Regions from separate parts of the Microbispora maris genome, predicted to be linked through region 2. Evidence: riboswitches for the same ligand, from Rfam matches in the RefSeq annotation. Region 2 holds a riboswitch; the other holds the start of a gene.

Region 1 (6,925 bases), on a different contig from region 2:
GCGCCTGGTGCGTGCGGGTGCACCGGGTGCGGCCGAACGCCGACGCGGTGCGTGTGGCAGCCGCCTGGCGGGCAGCAGGCGTACGACACGCTGACGAGGGCCGGTGACGAGATGCCGACAGGGACGCCGATGAAGGACATCGAGGAGCTCAACCAGGCGTTCTACAACGCCATCGAGAGCGGCGACCTCGACGCGATGTCGGAGATCTGGATCGAGGACGTCCCGGGACGTCCGGCCATGTGCGTCCATCCGGGCTGGCCCATGCTGACCGGACGGTCGGAGGTGCTCCGCTCCTGGGCGCTCATCATGGCCAACACGCCGTACATCCAGTTCGTGCTGACCGACGTGCAGACGACCGTGATCGGGGACGTCGCCGTGGTCACCTGCGCGGAGAACATCCTGACGGCCGCCGACACCGACGAGCCGGGCTTCGCGGCCGGCCGGGTCGTCGCGTCCAGCACCTACGTGCGCACCGGAACCGGGTGGCGGCTGTGGCTCTACCACGGCTCACCGGTCCTCCAGAGCGACGATGACGACGACGAGGAGGAGCAGGAGCATTGACGGTGCGGCCGACGACCAGTCGTGACACGGTGCGGCTGACGGGCCTGCGGGCCCGCGGCAGGCACGGCTGCCTGCCCGCCGAGCGCGAGCTGGGCCAGGAGTTCGTGATCGACGTGGCCCTGCGCTTCGACACCGCCCCGGCGGCCGCGGCCGACGACCTGACCCTCACGGTCGACTACGGGGCACTGGCGGGGGAGCTGGTCCGCATCGTGGAGGGCGAGCCGGTCAACCTCATCGAGACCCTCGCCGAGCGGCTGGCGGCGGCCTGCCTGGCCCACGAGCGGGTCGAGGAGGCGGAGGTCAGCGTGCACAAACCGGCGGCGCCCATCCCGCTGCCGTTCGCCGACGTGGTGGTGACGATCAGAAGGGGGCGCGCATGAGGGTCGTGATCGCGCTCGGCAGCAACCTCGGCCGCCGTATCGAGAACCTCCAGGGGGCCCTCGACTCGCTGTTCGACGCCCCCGGCCTCAAGTTCGTGGCGGTGTCACCGGTCTACGAGACCGATCCGGTCGGCGGCCCCGAGCAGGGCCCGTACCTGAACGCGGTGGTGATCGCCGAGAGCATGCTCGACCCCCGCACGCTGCTGGACCGCGCGCAGAGCGTCGAGAACGCCTTCGGCCGCGAGCGCAAGGAGCGGTGGGGGCCGAGGACGCTCGACGTGGACCTCATCGCGGTCGGCGCCCTGATGTCCGACGACCCCGAGCTCACGCTCCCGCACCCCCGGGCGCACGAGCGGGCGTTCGTCCTGGTTCCGTGGGCGCAGGCCGATCCGGGTGCGGTCCTGCCCGGGCGCGGCTCGGTCGCGGCCCTGCTGGCCGAGACGGACCAGAGCGGGGTACGGCTGCGCACCGACCTCGTGCTCGAACCCCCGGTCTGATCGACGAGGAGTCCCCGAGTGAAGCCCAGCAACCCCGGCGTGCTCGTCGGTCTGGTGGTCGTGTTCGCCCTGCTCACCTGGGGGCTGCTGCGGCAGTTCTACTCCATGTTGCCGACCCTGCCGTGGACCGCGATCCCCACCACGCTGCTGCTGGCCGTCGGCGAGGCGTACACGGGCTGGCTGACCCGGGCGAGGATCCTGCGCCACCCCGGCACCAAGCCCGTCGAGCCGCTCGCCGTCGCCCGTCTGGCGGCGCTGGCCAAGGCCACGGCGTACGCGGGGGCGGCGTTCGGCGGCGTCTTCGCCGGGTTCGTGCTGCGCGTGCTGGACCTGCTCGACCTGGACAAGCCACGGCAGGACGCGTTCGTCGGCGGCGGGTCGTTCGTGGCCTGCGTGATCCTGGTCTGCGCGGCGCTGTTCCTCGAGCACTGCTGCCGGGTGCCCGGCAAGCCCTCCGGGGAGACCTGACACCTTCTACTTGTCGACGTCGCCGACCACGAAGAACATCGAGCCGAGGATCGCGATCATGTCCGCGACCAGGTTGCCCGGCAGCATCTCCCGCAGCACCTGGATGTTGTTGTAGGAGGCGCTGCGCAGCTTGAGCCGCCACGGCGTCTTCTCGCCCCGCGACACGAGGTAGTAGCCGTTCAGGCCGAGCGGGTTCTCCGTCCAGGCGTACGTGTGGCCTTCGGGCGCCTTCAGCACCTTCGGCAGCCGCTGGTTGATCGGCCCGGGCGGCAGGTGCCGCAGGCGCTCGACGCAGGCGTCGGCGAGGTCGAGGGAGACCTTGACCTGTTCGAGCAGCACCTGGAACCGGGCCTGGCAGTCCCCGGCCGACCGGGTCACGACCTTCACCGGCAGCTCGCCGTACGCGAGGTAGGGCTCGTCGCGCCGCAGGTCGAAGTCCACGCCCGAGGCCCGTGCGATCGGGCCGCTCACGCCGTACTGCATGATCGTCTCGCGGTCGAGCACGCCGACGCCGCGGGTGCGGGCCAGGAAGATCTCGTTGCCGGCGATCAGTTCCTCGATGTCGGGCAGCCGCCGGCGCACGGCCGCGACGGCGGCGGTGACGCGGTCGAGCCAGCCCAGGGGCAGCTCCTCCTTCAGCCCGCCCACCCGGTTGAACATGTAGTGCATGCGGCCGCCGGAGATCTCCTCCATGACGTGCTGCAGGGTCTCCCGCTCCCGGAAGGCGTAGAAGACCGGCGTGATCGCGCCGAGCTCCAGGGGATAGCTGCCGAGGAACATCAGGTGGCTGAGCACGCGGTTGAGCTCGGCCAGCAGCGTCCTGGCCCACACCGCCCTGGGCGGCGGCTGCATCCCCAGCATGCGCTCGACCGCGAGCACCACGCCCAGTTCGTTGGCGAACGCCGACAGCCAGTCGTGCCGGTTGGCCAGCACGATGATCTGCCGGTAGTCGCGCACCTCGAACAGCTTCTCCGCGCCGCGGTGCATGTAGCCGACGATCGGCTCGGCGGCCGTCATGCGCTCGCCGTCGAGGACGAGCCGCAGCCGCAGCACGCCGTGGGTGGACGGGTGCTGCGGGCCGATGTTGAGGATCATGTCCTCGGTGGCCAGCTCCTTCGCCTGCACGGCGTCGGCTCCCGCGCCGAGCCCCACGATGCGTTCGGTGCGCCCGCCCTCCTGCTCGGTCGTCATGCCGTCCATGCTTTCACGCCCATCACGCGACCGCGAAGACAGCGGAAGGCCCGGCGAAGCTGACTTCCCTCCGGTCAGGCGGCGGCGATCTCGCGTAGGGCGTCGACGAGGCGGTCGACGTGCTCCTCGGTGGTGCCGATGCCGATCGAGGCGCGTACGGCGCTCACCGTGCCGTCGGCGCAGCCGGCGTCGTCCCCGCCGAGGAGGTGGCGGACGAACGGGTGGGCGCAGAACTTGCCGTCCCTGACGCCGATGCCGTGCTCTGCCGACAGCGTCTCGGCGACCTCCCGGGCCGTGCGGCCCTCCACGGCGAACGACACGATGCCGACGCGCGGGTGGTCGGGGCCCCACAGGGACAGCTCGCGTACGCCGGGGATCGTGGCGAGCCCGGCGCGCAGGCGGGCGAGCAGCCGCTCCTCCTCCCGGACCAGCGCGATCCAGCCGGTCGTGGTCAGCGCGTCGCAGGCGGCGGCGAGCGCGATCGCGCCGAGCACGTTGGGGGTGCCGGCCTCGTGCCGGGCCTCGGGGTCGTCGCTCCAGTCCACCGTCTCGCCCACGGACCGTACGGCTCCGCCGCCGCGCAGGTACGGGTCGGCGTCGGCGAGCCAGTCGGGGCGGCCCACGAGCACCCCGGCGCCGAAGGGGGCGTAGAGCTTGTGCCCGGAGAACGCCACGTAGTCGAGGTCGAGCGCGGCGAGGTTGAGCCCGCGATGGGGGACGTACTGGGCCGCGTCCACGGCGATCCGCGCGCCGTGCCGGTGGGCGACGTGGGCCAGCCCGGCGATCGGCCACAGCTCGCCCGTGACGTTGGAGGCGGCGGTCACGACGAGCAGGGCCGGGCCCTCGATCGCGGTCAGCGCCTCGTCGGCCGCCCGGATCGCCTCGCCGGGGAAGGCAGGCGGCGCGAGCCGTACGGCGTCGGGCCAGGGCAGCAGCGTGGCGTGGTGCTCGGTGTCGAACACGACGACGGTGGTGCCCTCGGGGAGGCTGCGGGCCAGCAGGTTCATCGCGTCGGTCGTGTTGCGCACGAAGATCAGGGCGTCGCCGGGACGGGCGCCGACGAAGGCCCGCACGGTGTGCCTGGCCTGCTCGTACCGCGCGGTGGTGAGTTGTGAGGCGTAGCCCGCGCCCCGGTGGACGCTGGAGTAGGCCGGCAGCGCCGCCGCGACGGTGGCGCTCACCGGCTCGAGACAGGGCGCGCTCGCCGCGTAGTCGAGGTTCGCGTACGGCACGAGCCTGCCGCCCCTGACGGGCACCTCCAGGCCGGCGCCCACGACGGCCGGTAGGCGTACGGGGACGGCGTCGGGCTCGGTGACGCGGGTGACGGCCTGCTGGACGAAGGTGAGTGCGGACAACGCCAAGCCTCCTCGGGGTCTGGGACCCCGGCCATGGCGTCGTACGGCGGAGCCCGCGCTTGCCCGGCACACCTCGTGCCGGACCCGGTCCTCACCCGGGGCACCCCGCCGCGAGCGCGAGGGTTGCCGGCCAGCAAGCCGGGGCTTGACGCTGGCACTCATGACCTGAGCGCACTATAACCCGGCGTCCGGGCCCGAAGGCAAGCCCGCTGGTGAGGGCCGTTTTGCCGTTATGGTGTGCATTGTGAAGTTTGATCCTTGGAATCCCGAGTTCGTGGCTCACCCGTACGACGCCTACCGCGACCTGCGGGACAACGAGCCGGTCAGCTTCTTCGAGCCGACCGGACAGTGGCTGATCGCCCGGCACGCCGACGTGAACGCGCTGCTGCGCGACCGCCGGCTGGGCCGGTCCTACCTGCACGTGGCCACCCACGAGGAGTTCGGCAGGCAGCCCGAGCCGGACTTCCAGGAGCCGTTCTGGCGGGTGATCCGGGCCGGCATGCTCGACGTGGAGCCCCCGGTGCACACGCGGCTGCGCCGCCTGGTGTCCAAGGCCTTCACGCCCCGGATGGTCGAGTCGCTGCGCCCGCGCGTACGCAGGATCGCGACCGAGCTGACCGAGGGACTGGTCGAGCGCGGCGGCGGCGACCTGCTGGCCGAGGTCGCCGAGCCGCTGCCGGTCACCGTGATCGCCGAGATGCTGGGCGTGCCCGAGGCCGACCGTCACCTCCTGCGCCCCTGGTCGGCCGACATCTGCGGGATGTACGAGCTGCACCCGTCCCCGGAGGTCCAGCACACGGCCGTACGCGCCGCGTCGGAGTTCGCCGAGTACCTGCGCGGGCTGGCCAGGGCGCGCAGGGAGCGGCCGGGCGACGACATGATCTCCGCGCTCGCGCAGGTGGTGGACGACGGCGACCGGCTGACCGAGGACGAGCTGATCGGCACCTGCGTGCTGCTGCTCAACGCCGGGCACGAGGCCACGGTCAACGCCACCGGCAGCGGGTGGTGGGCGCTGTTCCGCAACCCCGGCGAGCTGGAGCGGCTGCGCGCCGACCCCGGCCTGATGCCGACGGCGGTCGAGGAGCTGCTGCGCTACGACACCCCGGCGCAGATGTTCGAGCGGTGGGTGCTCGAGGACGTCGAGGTCGGCGGGGTGACGATCCCCCGGGGCGTGGAGGTCGCGCTGCTGTTCGGCTCGGCGAACCGGGACCCCGAGGTGTTCGCCGACCCGGACCGCCTGGACATCGGCCGGGCGGACAACCCGCACATCTCGTTCGGTGCCGGGATCCATTTCTGCCTCGGCGCGCCGCTCGCGCGGGTGGAGATGGCGGAGTCCTTCGGCGCGCTGCTGCGCCTCGCCCCCGGCCTTGAGCTGGCCGAGGAGCCGACCTGGAAGCCCAGCTACATCATGCGCGGCCTGGAGTCACTGAAGGTCACCGTCTGACACGCTGACCGTGTGGTGGGTGACCGTCGCGTCGTAGCCGAGCAGGACGGCCCGGGCGGCGGGCTCGACGACGGCGGCGCCGGGATCGTCGCCCGCGAAGCGGCGGATCGCGTCCATCGACTCCCACAGCGTCACGACCTGGATCTCCACCCGGCCGTCGCTGTCCCGCCGCAGCAGGTACGCGCCGCGGTGCCCGTCCACGTCGCGCAGGGAGGGCAGGACCGACGCGGTGAAGTGCCGCTCGTAGCCGTCCGCGCCCTCCGGGGTCGCGGTCGCGCGCCAGATTCTCGCGATCATGATCGCTCCTCTCGATGTCGTGACTGGCTGAGCCAGCCGAAGCCGCCGAGGCCGGCCGGGTCGATCAGCTCGGCCTCCTGGGAGGCCCGGCCGAGCGCGCGTACGTACCCCGCCGGGTCGGTGGACGCGAGCGCGAGCGGCGGCCGGGCGCCGGTGACCCCCAGCCCGCGCAGCGCCTCCCGCTGCGTGGTGAGCGTGGTCGCCCGCGCGCCCGCGCGCTCGCCCGCCGCCGCGCAGGCGTCCAGCGCGACGTGGGCGGTGATGTCGCACGACCCGTCCGGTACGGCGGGCACCGGCGAGCCGTCGCGATATCCGGTGAGCGTGCCGAGCGGGGGCCGCCGTCCGGCCGGATGGGCGTAGTCCACGGCGACCGCGGTGCCGTGCGCCAGCCGCTCGATCACCGACGCCCACGCCTCGTCCCGGGGGCGGCCGATCTCGGCGCGCTCCCCCGGGGAGCGCAGCGGCCACCAGCGCTCCAGCCAGGCCAGATCCTCGGGACAGGGAGCCGGCCCCGGCCGCTCCTCGCCGGTCTCCGGATCGACGAGCACCAGACGCGGGCCGTCCGGCGTCATCTCGGCGACGTCGAGCGGCACGTTGTCCAGCCACTCGTTGGCGACCACCAGGCCGCTGACGCCGTACGGGACCTGTGGCTCCCAGGCGACACGGGGATCGAGACCGCCGGGCCGGGGGGACAGGTCGACGGCGGTGACCCGCAGCCGTTCCGCGAGGTCC
Region 2 (6,925 bases):
GGGAACACCGAGCGAGCCGGGGGGCGCGCCGCCGGTCTGGACTGAGGAGCGCGCGCAGCGAGGAACGAGCGAGCACGCGACGAGGGCCGTGTTCCTGGCGCGCCTCCGGCACGACCCCGCCGGGAGTGAGCGCCCCGACGGTGAAGCGGGAAACACAGCGGAAGGCCCGGCGCGCGGGATGCCGTGCGCCGGGCCTTCCAAGGTCGATGACGGGATCAGACGGCCCGTACGGCCTCCGCCTGGGGGCCCTTCTGACCCTGCGTGATGTCGAACTCAACCCGCTGACCCTGCTCGAGGGCCTTGTAGCCGTCCATCATGATTGCCGAGTAATGGACGAACACGTCCTTCCCACCGTCTACCGCGATGAAGCCGTAGCCCTTGTCCGCGTTAAACCATTTGACGGTGCCCTGCGCCACTTCCGACTCCTCTTGCTGGGCTGGGGACCACCAAGAAGCCCCCGGTTTTGTCGATCGTCCTCGACCATACCCGTGTCAAGGCGTAGGACAACAGAGTCAATCCGCAAACTACTACTTGGCGTTCGCTCAAAGCGGGACCGAAGAATTTTCACTTTGCTGTTGAATAGTTGAGAGCTACACCATTTGCCATAGCACCGCCCGACTTCTTTCGCGATAGAAGTGCATGTCAGGTGCTCGGCGCCGGTGCGGCGGCTCAGCCTCCGGCTACGGCGGGGATGACCGAAATCTGCACCCCGTCCGGTGTGGCGGTGTCCAGACCATCGGCGAATCGGACATCCTCTTCTCCGACGTAGACGTTGACAAAACGCCGAATCTTACCCGTTTCGTCCAGGATGCGCCCGCCGATGCCGGGGTAGTCCGCGTCCAGCTTCTGCAGGACCTCGCGGAGCGTTCCCCCCTCCCCGCTCACCTCCGCCGCTCCGTTGGTGTACGTCCGGAGAATCGTCGGAATCCGCACGGAAACGCTCATTGTTCACTCGCTTTCGTTGCTGCCGATGGGCCTTGTGAAACGCTTTCAGTTGGCGAATGCCGCACGGAACGCGTCGAGAGAGGGACGGATGACGGCGGTGGGGCGGGCGTGCTCGGCCACCGCGTCGAGCGTCTTGAGCCCGTCGCCGGTGTTCAGCACCACGGTCTCGGCGTCGGGGTCGAGGCGCCCCTCGCGCACCAGCTTGCGCAGCACGCCGACCGTGACGCCCCCCGCCGTCTCCGCGAAGACGCCCTCGGTCCTGGCCAGCAGGCGGATCGCCTCGACCACCTCCTGGTCGTTCACGTCCTCCACCGCGCCGCCCGTCCGCCGGACGATGTCGAGCACGTACGGCCCGTCCGCCGGGTTTCCGATCGCCAGCGACTTGGCGATGGTGTCGGGACGCACCGGCTGCACCACGTCCTGCCCGGCCTTGAACGCCCGGGAGACCGGCGAGCAGCCCTCGGCCTGCGCGCCGAAGATCCGGTACGGCCGATCCTCGACCAGCCCCAGCTTGATCAGCTCGCGGAAGCCCTTGTCGATCTTCGTGAGCTGCGAACCGGAGGCCACCGGGATGACGATCTGGTCGGGCAGCCGCCAGCCGAGCTGCTCGGCGATCTCGTACGCCAGCGTCTTGGAGCCCTCGGCGTAGAAGGGCCGGAGGTTGACGTTGACGAAGCCCCACTTCTCGCCCAGCTCGTCGCCGATGAGCTCCGAGCAGAAGCGGTTGACCTCGTCGTAGTTGCCGTCGATGGCGACCAGGCGGCCGCCGTACACCGCGGCCATGACGACCTTGGCCGGCTCCAGGTCGGCGGGGATGAACACGCAGGCGTCCAGTCCGGCCCGGGCGGCGGCCGCGGTCACCGCGCCGGCGAGGTTGCCGGTGGAGGAGCACGACAGGGTGTGGAAGCCGAAGTTGCGCGCGGCCTCCAGCGCGATCGAGACGACCCGGTCCTTGAAGGAGTGGGTGGGGTTGCCGGAGTCGTCCTTGACGTGGAGCGACCGCAGCCCCAGCTCGGCCGCCAGCCTGTCGGCCTTCACGAGCTTGGTCCAGCCGGGCTGGAGGTTGGGCTTGGCCGCCACGTCGGCGGGGACGGGGAGCAGGGAGCGGTACCGCCAGATGTTCGCCGGACCGGACTCGATGTCCTCCCGGCGGATCTCGCCGAATTCGTACGCCACCTCAAGGGGGCCGAAACACTCCGTACAGGCGAAGATCGGGCCGAGCTCGTAAAGAGTGCCACATTCGCGACACGAAAGACCCGTGGCGGGGCCGAACTCGACGGTGTTCGCGGCGGTGTTAGCGGCAGTGCTGGTGTGCGCCATGAAGCGAGGCCTTTCCCTCATCTTCGCTCGCGACCACCCTGGCCGCGAGCCGGAATTGGCACCTGTCCCGGCCGGGCCTCGTGGACACGAGTTCGACACCGGGGAGGTTGCCGGGGCTTCGCAGGGCCGGTCCCTCCACCCCTCTGGATGAGCATGTTCAGTTGTGGAACCTTTCCGAGAAAGGTCTCTAGCACTGTACCCCGGCGTCCTCGGTGTCCGTTCCGACGTCTCACATCACGAGACGATTCGTATCAGCCGTACGCCTCGCCGAGGGCGGTCTGCACGTACTTGCGCGCCTGGTGGATCCGGGACTTGACCGTTCCGAGGGGGATCTTCAGCTGGTCGGCGACCTCCGCATAGTCGAGCTGGCAGATGTCGCGCAGCACGAGCGCCTGGGCGAGGTCGGGCCGCTCGGCCTCCAGCGCCTCCATCGCGTCGAGCAGGTCGAGCCGCGAGCCGGCGATGACGCTCACCCGCCGGGGATCGGGCCGCTGGTCGGGCAGCTCCTCCGCCTGCTCCGACGAGCGCCGCTTCAGTGAGCGGTAGGTGGTCCTGGCGCAGTTCACGGTCACGATGTGCAGCCAGGTGCTGAACTTGGCGCGCCCCTCGAACCTGGCGATGTTGCGTGCCACGGCGAGCAGCGTGTCCTGCGCGGCCTCCTCCGCGTCCTGCCGATACGGTAGAAGCCTCTCGCAGTGCCGCAGCACGTCGGGCTCGATGCGCCGCAGCAGTTCACCGAGCGCGCGATGGTCCCCCTGGGCAGCCGAACGGGCCAGGTCCTCGGTCGTGTCGTCCAGTGCCATGCCGTATCCAGCCCTCCCGCGATCGGTTGACATCCTATTGACGGAGGTCGGCTTTTATTAATCTTCCGGCATGCGCGCCCGCTCTGATCGAGGGACAGCCCAGATGAGCAGCACCGTTCTTATCGCGTCCAACAGGGGCCCGGTGTCCTTCACGCTGTCGGAGGACGGCGGCCTGACCATGCGCAGGGGCGGTGGCGGCCTGGTCTCGGGCCTGTCCGAGGTCGTCAGGGACACCGACGTCCTGTGGGTCTGCGCGGCGCTGTCGGACGGCGACCGGGGCGCGGTGCGTCAGGCGCCCGGCGGCAGGCTCGACCGGGCCTTCGAGACGGGGCCGATCCGCATGCTGGACATCCCGCCCGCGGTCTTCCACCGGGCCTACAACGCCGTGGCCAACTCGACCCTCTGGTTCGTCAACCACCTGCTGTACAACACGCCCTTCTCCCCCGAGTTCGGCACGCGGTTCCGGCGCGAGTGGGAGTCGTACCGCACCTACAACGGGGCCTTCGCGCTGGCCCTGGCCGAGGAGGCGGCGCCCCGGGCGCGCGTCATGGTGCAGGACTACCACCTGACGCTGACCCCGGCGATGCTCCGGGTCGACCGGCCCGACCTGCGCATCGGCCACTTCTCGCACACCCCCTGGGCGCCGCCAGAATACTTCGCGCTGCTGCCCGAGGACGTCGCGGCGGAGGTGCTGACCGGCATCCTCGGCGCCGACCACGCCGGGTTCCTCACCGCGCGCTGGGCCCGCTCATTCATGGACTGCTGCGAGGTGCTGCTCGGAGCCCGGGTGGACCACGCCACCCGTACGGTGACCTACGACGGGCGGACCACCAGGATCGGCGTCCACCCGCTCGGGGTGAACGGGGACGCGCTGCGGGCGCGGGCGGCCGAGCCGGACGTCGAGTCGCACATGACCGCGATCAGGGACCACGTCGGCGACCGCAGGCTGATCGTGCGCATCGACCGCACCGAGCTGTCCAAGAACATCGTGCGCGGCCTGCGGGCCTACCAGGAGTTCCTGGCCGCCCATCCCGAGTGGCACGGCCGGGTCGTCCACCTGGCGTTCGCCTACCCCTCCCGGCACGACCTGCCCGAGTACCGCGAATACACGGCGGCCGTGCAGCGCTGCGCGAAGGAGATCGAGGACGAGTACGCCACCGAGGACTGGGACCCGCTCATCCTCAACGTCAACGACGACTACCCGCGCTCCCTGGCCGCCTACCGGCTGGCCGACGTCCTGCTCGTCAACCCGATCAGGGACGGCATGAACCTGGTGGCCAAGGAGGGCCCGATCCTGTCGCCCCGGTGCGCGCTGGTGCTGTCGCGCGAGGCGGGCGCGGCGGCCGAGCTGGGGGCCGACTCGCTGCTGGTCAACCCGTACGACGTGTCCGGCACGGCGGCCGCGCTGCACGAGGCGCTGACACTGCCGGAGCAGGAGCGTCTCAGGCGCGGCCTGCGGCTGCGGGAGGCCGCCACCGCCCTGCCGCCCCAGCGCTGGTTCGAGGACCAGCTCGCCGCGCTGCACTGAACGCGGGCCGCGATCAAGGCTCTGTCGTCGTTGCGCTAGTCTTGCCTGGTTTTGGAACGCACCATAAAGGTCACCAGGGACGGCCCCACCTGGTTGATCTACCTGCAGCTCGCCACCTTCGCCACCTACCTGTACGGACTGTCGGCCGCCGTGCCGCTCCTGCGCGCGGAACTCGGCGTGTCCCAGGCCGTCGCCGGGCTGCACGGCACCGGGATGGCGCTCGGCGGCATCGCCGGAGGGCTGGCCCTGCCCACGCTGACCAGGCGACTCGGGCGCCGCGTCGTCACCTGGGGCGGCCTGGCCGGGATGAACGCCGGTGTGCTCCTCGTCGCGTTCGGGCACTCGCTTCCGCTCACGCTCGCCGGTTTCACCCTCGCCGGCGGCTGCGGCTCGACGGCCCTGTACGTGATGATGGCGGTGCTCAGCGACCACCACGGCCCGGCCGGGGCGGCCGTCATCAGCGAGGCCAACGCGGTCGGCGTCACCGCCGGCATCGCCACCACCTACGTCTTCAGCGTGGCGGCCGAGTCGTCCATCGGCTGGCGCCCCTCGCTGTTCGCGCCGGTGGCGGCCACCCTTCTGCTGGCACTGGTCATGGGCCGGGTGTGGGTGCCTCCGGCGCCCGCCCCGCCGCCGTCGCCCGCGGCCTCCCTACGGGTCCCGTACGGCTGGCGCTTCCACGTCGCCGGCTTCGTGCTGCTGTGCTGTGTGGCCCTGGAGTTCGCCTTCAACCTGTGGGCCGCCGCGTTGTTCGGCCAGCGGACCGGCCTGTCGCCCGGCGTGGCGGCGACCGGGCTGACCGCGATGCTGGCCGGCATGGCCGCGGGCCGGTTCGGCGGCGCCCGGCTCGCCCTGCGCTTCGCGCCGGGAGCGGTGCTGCTGGGCTCGCTCGGGGTGACCCTGGCCGGCTGGACGCTGTTTTGGACCGGGACCTCGGCGCCGGTCTGCTACGCCGGGCTCGCGCTCAGCGGGCTCGGCATCTCGGTCCAGTTCCCCATGGGCCTGACCCGCATGATCGAGGTGTCGGGAGGCCGGCCGGACCAGGCGTCCGGCACGGCCTCGATCTGGGCGGGCGTGGGCTCGGGCAGCGGGCCGTTCGTGCTCGGCGCACTGGGGGACGGCTTCGGGACGCACACGGCGTTCCTGCTCGCGCCCGCCCTGATCGCGGTGGCCGCGGGCGGAGTCGTCGGATCCCGGTCGCGGTCCTGAGTCCCGGACCGGTCAGTTCCAGGTCGCGTTCTTGAGGATCGCGGCCAGCTGCGGGTGGTCCCACTGGTCGAGGACCAGGATCTTCGACGAGGGCAGGTACCACTCACGCTGGTTGTAGTGCAGCTTGACCCGGCCCTTCTTGTCGACGCAGGTCGCCGCCCACCTGTGGTAGTCCGCCTTGTGTCCGGGCCCGACCTGCCGCAGCCCCTTGTCCGCGACCTTCCACTCGCCCTTGTACAGCTTGTAGCTCTTCGGGCAGATGCTGACGTCGGTCGCCGGGTCGAATCCGTACTTCGACTTGTAGGACTGGAACGTGTGCCCCCCGATCTTGAGCGCCTTCGGGCCCAGGATCCAGAAACCGTGGCACCCATAGTCGCGGAAACCGTAGTCCTCGGTGCCGAAGGTGGGACACGAGCCGGTGATGACGCGCACCCAGTCCCTGTCGTCCTTGGCCACCTTCCACGACTTGGGGATCGTGAGGGTCAGGCCACTCCGCAGGGAGACCTGCTTGGTGCCGCCGCTCTCGCTCGCGGACGCCGCCGCCGGAACCGCCAGGGACGCCGCGAGCACGGCCAGGCCGGCCGCCGCGGTCGAGATCGTCTTTCTGAACATGCCGGAAACACTAGGCGCGGTCACTTGCGGACGACTTGCGAGCGGATAGGCAGGAGATCACCAAGTGCTCAGCTCCAGGTCGCCTTCTTCAGGATCGCGGCCAGCTGCGGGTGGTCCCACTGGTCGACCACCAGGATCCGCGACGTCGGCAGGTACCACTCGCGCTGGTTGAACCGGGCCTTCACCGTGCCCGAGGTCAGGGTCCTGCAGGTGCCCGCCCAGTCGCGGTAGTCGGCCTTGTGCCCCGGCCCGACCTGCCGCAGTCCCCTTTCGGCGAGCGTGGTGCGGCCGAGGTAGAGCTTCTTCTCGACCGGGCAGGGCCCGACGTCGGTGGCCGGGTAGAACGGGCCGTCCGGCGTGTACGCCCGGAACAGCTCATGGCCCACTTCGATGGCCTTGGGGCCGAGGATCCAGAAGCTGTGACACCCCGAGTCGCGGAAGCCGTACGTGTCCGTGCCCTCGGTGGGGCACGAGCCGGTGATGACGCGCAGCCAGTCCGCGCGGTCGG

Evidence for each region. Region 2 has a riboswitch for S-adenosylmethionine ahead of thrC (threonine synthase). Riboswitches for the same ligand answer to the same signal wherever they lie in the genome.
Region 1: another riboswitch for S-adenosylmethionine. It lies ahead of AAH991_RS00085 (aminotransferase class V-fold PLP-dependent enzyme); the one in region 2 lies ahead of thrC (threonine synthase).

What each region holds. Positions count from the first base shown of each region.
Region 1 is NZ_JBDJAW010000001.1:13,179-20,103, reverse strand. It holds gene folP (dihydropteroate synthase) at 1-107, shown strand, start outside; gene AAH991_RS00110 (nuclear transport factor 2 family protein) at 112-561, shown strand; gene folB (dihydroneopterin aldolase) at 564-941, shown strand; gene folK (2-amino-4-hydroxy-6-hydroxymethyldihydropteridine diphosphokinase) at 938-1,438, shown strand; gene AAH991_RS00095 (DUF3180 domain-containing protein) at 1,457-1,906, shown strand; gene AAH991_RS00090 (NADH-quinone oxidoreductase subunit D) at 1,913-3,097, opposite strand; gene AAH991_RS00085 (aminotransferase class V-fold PLP-dependent enzyme) at 3,172-4,452, opposite strand; SAM riboswitch class IV at 4,503-4,618, opposite strand; gene AAH991_RS00080 (cytochrome P450) at 4,697-5,896, shown strand; gene AAH991_RS00075 (antibiotic biosynthesis monooxygenase family protein) at 5,876-6,193, opposite strand; gene AAH991_RS00070 (SAM-dependent methyltransferase) at 6,190-6,925, opposite strand, start outside.
Region 2 is NZ_JBDJAW010000010.1:193,274-200,198, forward strand. It holds gene AAH991_RS15105 (cold-shock protein) at 216-416, opposite strand; gene AAH991_RS15110 (MoaD/ThiS family protein) at 670-945, opposite strand; gene thrC (threonine synthase) at 991-2,265, opposite strand; SAM riboswitch class I at 2,280-2,419, opposite strand; gene AAH991_RS15120 (RNA polymerase sigma factor) at 2,517-3,068, opposite strand; gene AAH991_RS15125 (alpha,alpha-trehalose-phosphate synthase (UDP-forming)) at 3,172-4,596, shown strand; gene AAH991_RS15130 (MFS transporter) at 4,648-5,805, shown strand; gene AAH991_RS15135 (hypothetical protein) at 5,818-6,417, opposite strand; gene AAH991_RS15140 (hypothetical protein) at 6,486-6,925, opposite strand, start outside.